2 regions of the Brucella pituitosa genome follow, and region 1 is predicted to be linked to the other one. Evidence: predicted binding sites of a transcription regulator. Region 1 holds the regulator's gene; the other holds the start of a gene.

Region 1 (4,422 bases):
GAGATCACCGACATCCGCGTTTCGGCAAAAAGCGGCGGCAAGTCAGGTGACTGGAAAGCCTGATATCCAGACGAGAGGAAACCATATGTCCCTTCTCCCGGTCGATGAAGCCCTTGCCCGCATCCTGAGCACCGCCGAGCCGCATGATTTTGAGCAGGTTGCACTTGCTTCCGCAGGCGGCCGCGTTGTTGCTGAGCAGGTCATAGCAAAACTACGCCAACCACCATTCGATTGTTCGGCCATGGACGGCTATGCGCTCATCGCGCCTCAGAACATCGAATATCCGATTGAGCTTACAGTGATCGGCGAATCGGCAGCGGGTAAGCGATTTGATGGCCAGCTCAACGAAGGCGAAGCCGTGCGCATCTTCACAGGCGCACCCATACCGGTCGGCGCTGACTGCATCGTCATTCAGGAAGACACCGAACGTTCCGGTGACAAGCTGACAGTCCAACATGGGCTTGATAAAGGCCGTCACATCCGCCGCGCGGGTCTCGACTTTGCACCCGGTGACACCGTTCTTCCAGTTGGGCGGGAACTTGACGCCCCGGCACTGTCTCTTGCCGCTGCCAGCGGCAATGCAATGATTTCCGTTTTCAGGCAGCCCCGAATTGCCATTCTCGCCACTGGCGATGAACTCGTCCCGCCCGGAGCACTCCCCGGTCCTGATCAGATTGTAGCCTCCAATAGTTTGGGAATAGCTGAAATTGTGCGCCGCGCAGGTGGCAAGCCCGAAGACATGGGCATTATCGTTGACGATCCGACAAAGATCGAATCAGCGATCAGCCAGGTGCTCGACGATGGCATCGATATTCTCGTCACTATCGGCGGCGCGTCCGTTGGTGATCGTGATTACGTGCATGGCGCGTTGAAGAACTGCGGTGTCGATCTCGATTTCTGGAAAATCGCCATGCGTCCCGGTAAACCGTTGATGTATGGTCGCAAGAGCATTTCAGGCAAAACGGTCCACGTCATCGGCCTGCCAGGCAACCCCGTTTCCAGCCTTGTTTGCAGCCTCGTATTTCTACGCCCATTGGTAGCCAAACTATCCGGCACGGATCTGACTGCAGATATTCGTCCCGCAAAGCTTGGTCAGGCAATGAATGCGAATGATCACCGGCGCGATTTTGTTCGGGCAACAGTCGAACAGGATGCTGACGGAACATTGATCGCAACGCCTTTTCCTATCCAGGATTCATCAATGCTTTCCGCCTTGGTTCGATCCGATGCGCTGCTGGTCAGAGATGAAAACGCACCCGCTTCATTGACCGGTGACGCCTGCATAATATTGATGCTGTAACGAACGCATCCAATTCCGCCAGTCCGTTAATCATTTTAAAACCATTGCAGAACAAGACTGGAACATATAGTGTTCGTTCTGGTTTTGTTTTTATTTGATTCTGGTCTGGAGGGTGTAGCGCATGTTGACCCGTAAACAGCACGAGCTTCTGCTGTTCATTCATGAACGTCTGAAAGAGACGGGCATTCCTCCGTCTTTCGACGAGATGAAAGAGGCTCTTGATTTAGCCTCGAAATCGGGCATTCATCGGCTCATCACAGCGCTGGAAGAACGCGGCTTCATCCGCAGGCTTCCAAATCGCGCCCGCGCACTGGAAGTGCTCCGTTTGCCGGATTCCATTGCTCCCGGACTGAATTCGCAAAAGAAATTTGCGCCAAGCGTTATCGAAGGCAGTCTCGGCAAGGCGCCACCTGCCCCTACGCCTATTCGCCCAGCTCCGGCGACTGCGAATGACGATGTATCGACCATGGTGTCCATCCCTGTGATGGGACGTATCGCTGCTGGTGTACCAATCTCGGCGATCCAGAATCAGACCCATTCGCTCAGCCTTCCGCCAGAAATGATTGGCGCAGGCGAACACTACGCGCTTGAGGTCAAGGGCGATTCGATGATCGAAGCCGGAATTTTCGATGGTGATACTGTCATCATCAAGCGCGGCGACACAGCCAATCCAGGTGAAATCATCGTTGCTCTGGTGGATGACGAAGAAGCGACACTGAAACGTTTCCGCCGCAAAGGCGCTTCCATTGCGCTCGAAGCTGCAAATCCAGCCTATGAGACGCGGATATTCGGTCCTGACCGAGTTCGTGTTCAGGGCAAGCTGATCGGTTTGATCCGGCGCTATTAGAGCGCATCCCGAAAAGTGTGAAACGGTTTTCGGACAAAGATGCGCTTTAAAAAAATATTTAGAGCGCCGATCTGATCCAATCAGATCGGCGCTCTAAATCATTGCGAGAGATCAGAGCCTGTCGCATTTTCTGTTCCGGCTTTCTTCTTGTATTCCCGATCGGGCAGACCGCGCGCTGCTCGTGAGTAGAGGCGATAGAGATGCCAGGGGCGTGTGGGCGCATCGACGGAAAAGTCCAGTTTGTCCGCATAGTCTTCGATATTGCGAGGCATTGCAGGCGCGAAACGATAAGTCTCGCGCTCGCTGACCGGCTCTCGCTCCGGAGACTTTGCCTGAACCATTTTGTCTGCGCTTAGTTTTTGCCCTAACCTTATTTCAAGAGTTCCTTTTAGGGCCAGTTCCTGCCTGTCAACGACGAGCGAGCCTGACCGCTCACAGCTTAGTTTTTTTCCGGCAATAGCAAGAACAACAATATCGCCTACATTACAGGCAATCTCGCGCATATCTTCCTGCGCAGTATAGGCCAGCATTCGACCATCCCTGAGAGGAATGGTACAGAGCCCATCTTCGCAGAGAAAAGCACGCTCATCAGCGGCAACCGATTGTTTCTTCACTATGTGCGGAGGAACAAAGGCTTCAACCAGATAGGCCGTCTGCCAGTTCTGCGCTGTGAACTGCGGTGGCCTGTTGCGGTTAACCGCGAAATTGCCATCAGATAGTCGCACGGCCACAAACTTGGCATCTTCGCTGATAAGGATATCCGGCATCGGCATCCGTATGAAAGCGATCAGACCCATCACAATAAATGGAAGCGCCATTAACCGCAGTCGCGTTGTGAACGTAACCGCAACGACAAGAGCTACCGTCCAGAGGATGAGCGTTGCGACCGGCATGACACCGGGATTACCGTCGGGTGAAAGGCTGGCAACAAACTCAGCAATGTGTCGCACGAGCAAAACGCCAAATCCCATGACTTGCAATGGCAACCAATCAAGTTGCAGCGGCATCAACAACAGGCTCAAAACTGCGAATGGCATTACCAGTATCGAAATGACCGGCAAGGCCAGCACATTGCCGACAAGGCCCAAAGGGGCGGTGTTGTTGAAATGATAAGCCGCAAAAATCCCGCTGGCCACCCCTGCTACAATGGACGTCGCAGCCGTGGCTATTGCTGGCATAAATATTTTTGACAAAGGCCCACGCGATGAGGCTTGGCGATTCTCTGCGCCTGACTGTCTTATGGCTTTTCTTTCACTCCACCAGGCGAAAGCCGCGATCAGCCCTGCTGTCGCCGAGAACGACATTTGGAAGCTTGGGCCCAATATCTCGTGCGGGGAGATTGCGATCATCGCAATTGCTGAAATCGCCAGATTACGCATGCTGATCGCCGCTCTGTCAGCCAGAAGCGCGCAAAGCATTACGGCAATCATCACGTAGCTGCGCTGTGCCGCCACATCGGCCCCAGACATAGCAAGATAGAACGTACAACTGAGCAACGAAAGAAAAGCTGCATATTTCTTAACCGAATATCGTGCGCTGAATGCCGGAAACAGGGCAAACAACGACCGCAACGACATCATGACCACCCCGGCTGCCAACACCATATGCAGGCCTGAAATCGACAAGATATGCGCGAGCCCAGCCTTGCGCAGATGTTCATTGGTCTCTTCACTGATCCCTGCCCGCTCACCTGCGATCAGTGCGGCCGCAACGCTGCCGTCTTCACCGGACAGCACCTCTGCAATCCGCTCGGAAACATGTACGCGTAACTGGGCGATAGAGCCGGAAATTTTGGCAACTATGTCGCTCGGCCCGGGCACTTCCACACTCTTCGGCGTCCCCAGAAAAAAGCCATTTGCACCGATACCGCCAAAATAAGCGTGAAAGCCAAAATCGTAGTTTCCCGGTCGTACCGGGCCTGATGCCACACGCAGACGTGCAAAACCGTTCAGGCCACTCCCAATCGTCGTTTGCGCCGGAATATCACGCGCAGTAATCCGGATGCGCTGTGGGGCAAAACGAAGCTTGGGCCTCTGCGTTTCAATAAGGTCGAGCGTGACGCGCCAGCTACCATTATCCCGATATTCGAGAGCGACAACCCGACCCGTAACGCGGGTTGCCACTTCAGAGCCAAGCATCTGGGTTCCACGTCGCTCCGTTTCGATCTTTCCCGCAATCATTCCCAGCTGGAGTGCTATCACGAGCGTCAATAGCTGTGACGGCAGGAAATGCCCACGAGACAGAAGACGAATAAAGACGGATACCCCAAGAACCG
Region 2 (4,422 bases), 1.1 Mb from region 1:
ATGACGCACTTCGCCATCGACACGGAAGAAGGAGGCCTCAATCAGAAGCGCGCCTTTTCCCTCCGGTTCAAGCTGCGCAAAAAGTTCCTGCGCCAGTTCCTGCAAGATGCGTTCGACCAATTCCATTGCGGTAACCGGCTCTGACAGGCGGCGCTCGACGGTGCTGAGAGGCATGATGCGCAAAGGGGAAATCGGCGCGCGCTCGCGCCGCGCCAGCCGGTCGAGCCTGGTGGCAAGATCGGTGCCGAAGCGGGCGGTGAGTGCGGCGCGCGGAAGCCCCATCACATCGCCGATGCGTTTCAATCCGGCGCGCTTGAGGCCGGTTTCGGCAGATTGCGTCAGTTCAAGCGCGGAGAGCGGCAGGCGGGGAAGCAGCCGGTCGGCCTCTGCCCTGCTGAAGACACCGCCCTTCGTTCCCCGTGCCAGAAGTCGCGCGGCAAAACTGTTATCGGCAACCGCCGCCTGTACGCCAAGCCCGGCCCGTTCCAGACGCCGGATTGCATCGGCACGCATGGCGTCGAGCCCGCCAAAAAGATGCGCGCAGCCGGTTATGTCGAGCATTAGCCCATGCGGCTCATCGAAGGCGACAAGCGGCGTGTAACGTTCGCACCAATGGGCAAGACGCTTGAGCAATGCCGCATCGTGCTCGAGTGCTGCCGCTGCCACTTCTAGCTTTTCCACGCGGGCGCGTGCATCCGTCAGCGCCATGCCGGGAAAAAGGCCGAGCTTTGCCGCTCCGGCATCCACTGCTGTCAGGCGCAGCGCATTGGCCGTGCGTTCGGTCACAACCAAAGGCAGGTGCGGTTTGCCGTCAGGCGGAGCGCTGCTGCGAAGCCGGTCGGTCGGCAGAAACGGAAACCAGAGGGCGAGAAACAGACGTTCTGCCATCCCGTTCGTTAGCACCAAATTCCTGGGTTTCATTGTTCCATTCCATGATCCATTGCCCGCATGTGCCGTGGCGATTGCGCTCCAGAACCGCCGAAAAGACAGGCTTGCCGGGTGCGTTCGCTCCGCTTGAACGGGACGGCGCGGGCGCTATCCGCCAGCGGCTGACGGCAGCGCTCTGCACAGCCGTCCGGTGGCTCCTGAGCAGGATGACGGGCAGTTGCGCGGTTTCGGTTGCCAGAAGCAGACGACGCGAAGCGGTCAGGTCGAGGCATTTCGGCTGGCCTGTCACCGAGGCGACGACGCCGGAAACAAGATGCGAGGCCTTGCCGCCGGTTCCGGCTTCCAGCGCATCATTTGCCGCTTTCAGGACATCCTGTGCCGTGGGGCAGCGCACGATCAGAAGTCGCGACGGATCGATCCCGAAGGCATGAAGTCCCGGCGGATAAAGCCCGCCATATTCACTTGCAGCGCTTTCTTCCTCGATCCAGATAATTGGGCGTCGGGGGTCTGCTACACGTTCTGCGGCGCGGGCGGCAAAGGCGAGCGCAAAGCCGGTCGCGGCCATATGCGCGCCGGGGTTTTCGGCAAAAACCTCATGCAGCGCGTCGCCTGCAAGGCCATGCGGAAAGGCGGCATCCGCCCCGGCAAGGCCGAGCGTGAAACTGCGCGCCCGCCCGAAGCCCGTTTGCCCCTGATTTGCAAAACTACCTTGCGGATCGTTGCCTTCAATGGTCGTAACCATGCGCCGCAGCGCCGCGATGTCGATGCCGCTCACGTCTAGATTCCATCTTTTTGTTCTCCATATGTTCTAGTATTGAATCGAGTGAGGCAAGAGTCAAGCGGGATCAGAAATCAGTCCAGTGGACTGATTTCCTTGTGTAGGCGTTTCACACTTTTTGGGATGCGCTCTATCATCGCGATAGTGGTTTTGGATTAGGCGGCTTCCCTGAAAGGCACGCCTGCCAGTTGCGCCAGATGGCCGGGAAGGTCGGTGCCTGCACCAGCCGCATTGATCGTGTCGAAATAATCATGCCAGCCGGTGGCGGTGATTCCGGCAATCAGCATGTCGAGAGCTGCTTCATCCGGGAAACGCCAGATGGCGAAGAAGCTCTGGTCGGGTGCAAAAGGCTTTGTCGCGTCGACGGGACCTAATGCCAAGGCCTCGATACCGAGCGCGCCAAGCCCGCCCATACCCGCGCCGACTTTCTCAAAGAAGGCCTGCCTGCCTTCAGCATCAAGCCCGTGCCAGCTCGATTTCGGGGAATAAAGCTCGGCGAGGTAATAGGTCATGTCATATCCCTTAGGGTTTCATTGATCTTGAAAGAGCGACCGGCATCGGTGCGGCTCCAGATGCGGCGCAGCAAGGTGCTGAGAAGCTGCTGTTCGCCTGACGAGAGATCGCTCATCAGGCTTGCAATCCACGCGGTATGTTGTTCGAAAAGCTGTTGCGCCAGCAGCGAACCTTCGGATGTCAGCCGGACAGTCAGCTTGCGACGGTCCTCGCTATCCGCGTGACGCTTGAGGAAACCATCGCGTTCCAGCCCGTCCAGCAGGCCGGTTATGGTGGCGCGCGTGACACCTGCGCGTTCTGAAAGCTCGTGCGGCGAGAGGCCGTCAGCTGCATTGTGCAGCAGAAACAGCAGGACGAATTTGCCCTCCGAAAGCTTGTGCGGTGCAAGCCGGTTGGCGCAATCACGGTCAATGGCCGCAGCAAGCGACAAGACTTCAAAGCAGGTTTTCAGCGCGTCGGTGGACGGGCTGTGACGGTGTTCCATTTCGCCCAGAAGGGCGTGGTGCTTTTGCTCGATTATTTCCATACGGTGACTTATAGTATGGCGCCATACTAAATGCAAGTGACTTTGATTGCTTGAGCAGGAACAGTGGAGAGCTTGATCGATAGGTATATACGGTTTATATATGATCCGTATATGAACTATATGGTCTGGACAATGCTATGGGTATCGTGAAAATCGGCGATGAACTGCATGAGGAACTGCGCAAGGCGAGTGACGTCATGTGCCGTTCGATCAATGCGCAGGCTGAATACTGGATGAAGATCGGCATGCTGGCACAAGCCCATCCCGACCTGTCGTTCAACGAGATCGTGCAGATGCAGTTGCGCGCAGCGCAGGTCGAGCTGCCGGTTCTGCCCGTTCTTACTGTGCAATCGTCATGACCAAGACATCTGCTGAAGTGGAGAAAATGGCGGCATCCGGCGCGCTGCTCGCCTCCGTTTTTACACTTCTCGACCGCACGCCGCTGGCGGGCATGACCACGATGCAGGTCAACGATCTGGTCGAGGATTACATTACCCGCGAATTGCAGGCGCGGCCTGCCAGCAAGGGGCAATATGATTTTCCCTATGTGCTGAACAGTTCCAAGAATGAAGTTGTCTGCCACGGCATGCCGTCGGATGACGAGATCATTGAAAACGGCGAGATCATCAACTTCGATATCACGTTGGAAAAGGACGGCTATATCGCCGATTCCAGCAAGACCTACATGGTCGGTGACGTTGCTCCCTTTGCCTCGCGGCTGGTCCGTGTGACCTATGAGGCCTTGTGGAAGGGGATTGCTGCCGTGCGACCCGGTGCGACGCTGGGCGATATCGGCCATGCCATCGAGCGCCACGCCAAGCGACATGATTACAGTGTCGTGCGGGAATATTGCGGCCATGGTATCGGCCGCGAGATGCACGAGGAACCGCAGGTTCTGCATTTCGGCAAGCCGGGCACCGGCGTTCGTCTCCGCGAAGGCATGGTGTTCACCATCGAGCCGATGCTCAATCAGGGAACGGCCAAGGTGAAGACCGAAAAGGACGGCTGGACGGTGGTGACGCGTGACGGAAAACTGTCAGCGCAGTTTGAGCATACTGTCGCAGTCACCTCAAATGGCGTGCGGGTGCTGACCTTGCGTCCCGGTGAAGAAAAGATGCTGGCGGGTATAAAACACGCCGCTTGATCTCATGCGATCCTGCCGGTTATCCAGAGCACAAAGACAATCGTCCCGCCCACACTCATTCCAGCGGCAAGAATGGTCCCTGCGATGACGGGCGCGAGTTTCAGGAAAGAAATATGGGGCGTTATTTCCAGCCGGAAATTCGCCCTGATCTTTTCAGGGGTCAGGCAGGTGATTTCGTAATTCCCGGCTGTCGTGCAGTCGAAATAACCCAAGGCGTGGGAAGCATTGCCGCGCATGTCGGTCCGCCGGACGCTCAACAGGAAGCGGCTTGCGGAATGATAGGCAATCGGCGCGCCGGTCGCGCAGGCTTTGATGGCAAACCGCGTTGAGAAATAGGCCGTGCCGGGGAGAATGGTAAACGGCGGAAACACGATGCTGATCGCGTAGCGTCCGGCGTTCGGCAAATGAAAGACATGTGGCCGGGCGTTGCCCGCAAACTGGTGCCGGACATCAGGCGCAATCATTTTCCACAGAATGGGTATGCAGCGGATCAGTAGATAGATGCCGAGCAGAATGCAGACAGGTAGGGCCAGATAGAAAGACAAAATTCACGTCCCGCTCTAAAAACAAAAG

What was found. The regulator LexA, encoded in region 1, represses DNA repair genes until DNA is damaged. The targets are predictions, from matches to a motif close to TGTTCNNNNTGTGTTCNG.
Positions count from the first base shown of each region.
Region 2: a site for LexA is predicted at 1,682-1,699, ahead of ACSME1_RS07650 (ImuA family protein). Genes of this name have one in related genera too.

Region 1 covers NZ_OZ264092.1:316,277-320,698, forward strand. Annotated here, with positions in the region: gene moaC (cyclic pyranopterin monophosphate synthase MoaC) at 1-63, shown strand, start outside; gene ACSME1_RS01495 (molybdopterin molybdotransferase MoeA) at 86-1,300, shown strand; gene lexA (transcriptional repressor LexA) at 1,422-2,147, shown strand; gene ACSME1_RS01505 (ComEC/Rec2 family competence protein) at 2,246-4,422, opposite strand, start outside.
Region 2 covers NZ_OZ264092.1:1,590,791-1,595,212, forward strand. Annotated here, with positions in the region: gene ACSME1_RS07645 (Y-family DNA polymerase) at 1-876, opposite strand, end outside; gene ACSME1_RS07650 (ImuA family protein) at 812-1,663, opposite strand; gene ACSME1_RS07655 (DUF6616 family protein) at 1,822-2,178, opposite strand; gene ACSME1_RS07660 (MarR family winged helix-turn-helix transcriptional regulator) at 2,175-2,705, opposite strand; gene ACSME1_RS07665 (ParD-like family protein) at 2,843-3,064, shown strand; gene map (type I methionyl aminopeptidase) at 3,061-3,849, shown strand; gene ACSME1_RS07675 (hypothetical protein) at 3,852-4,394, opposite strand.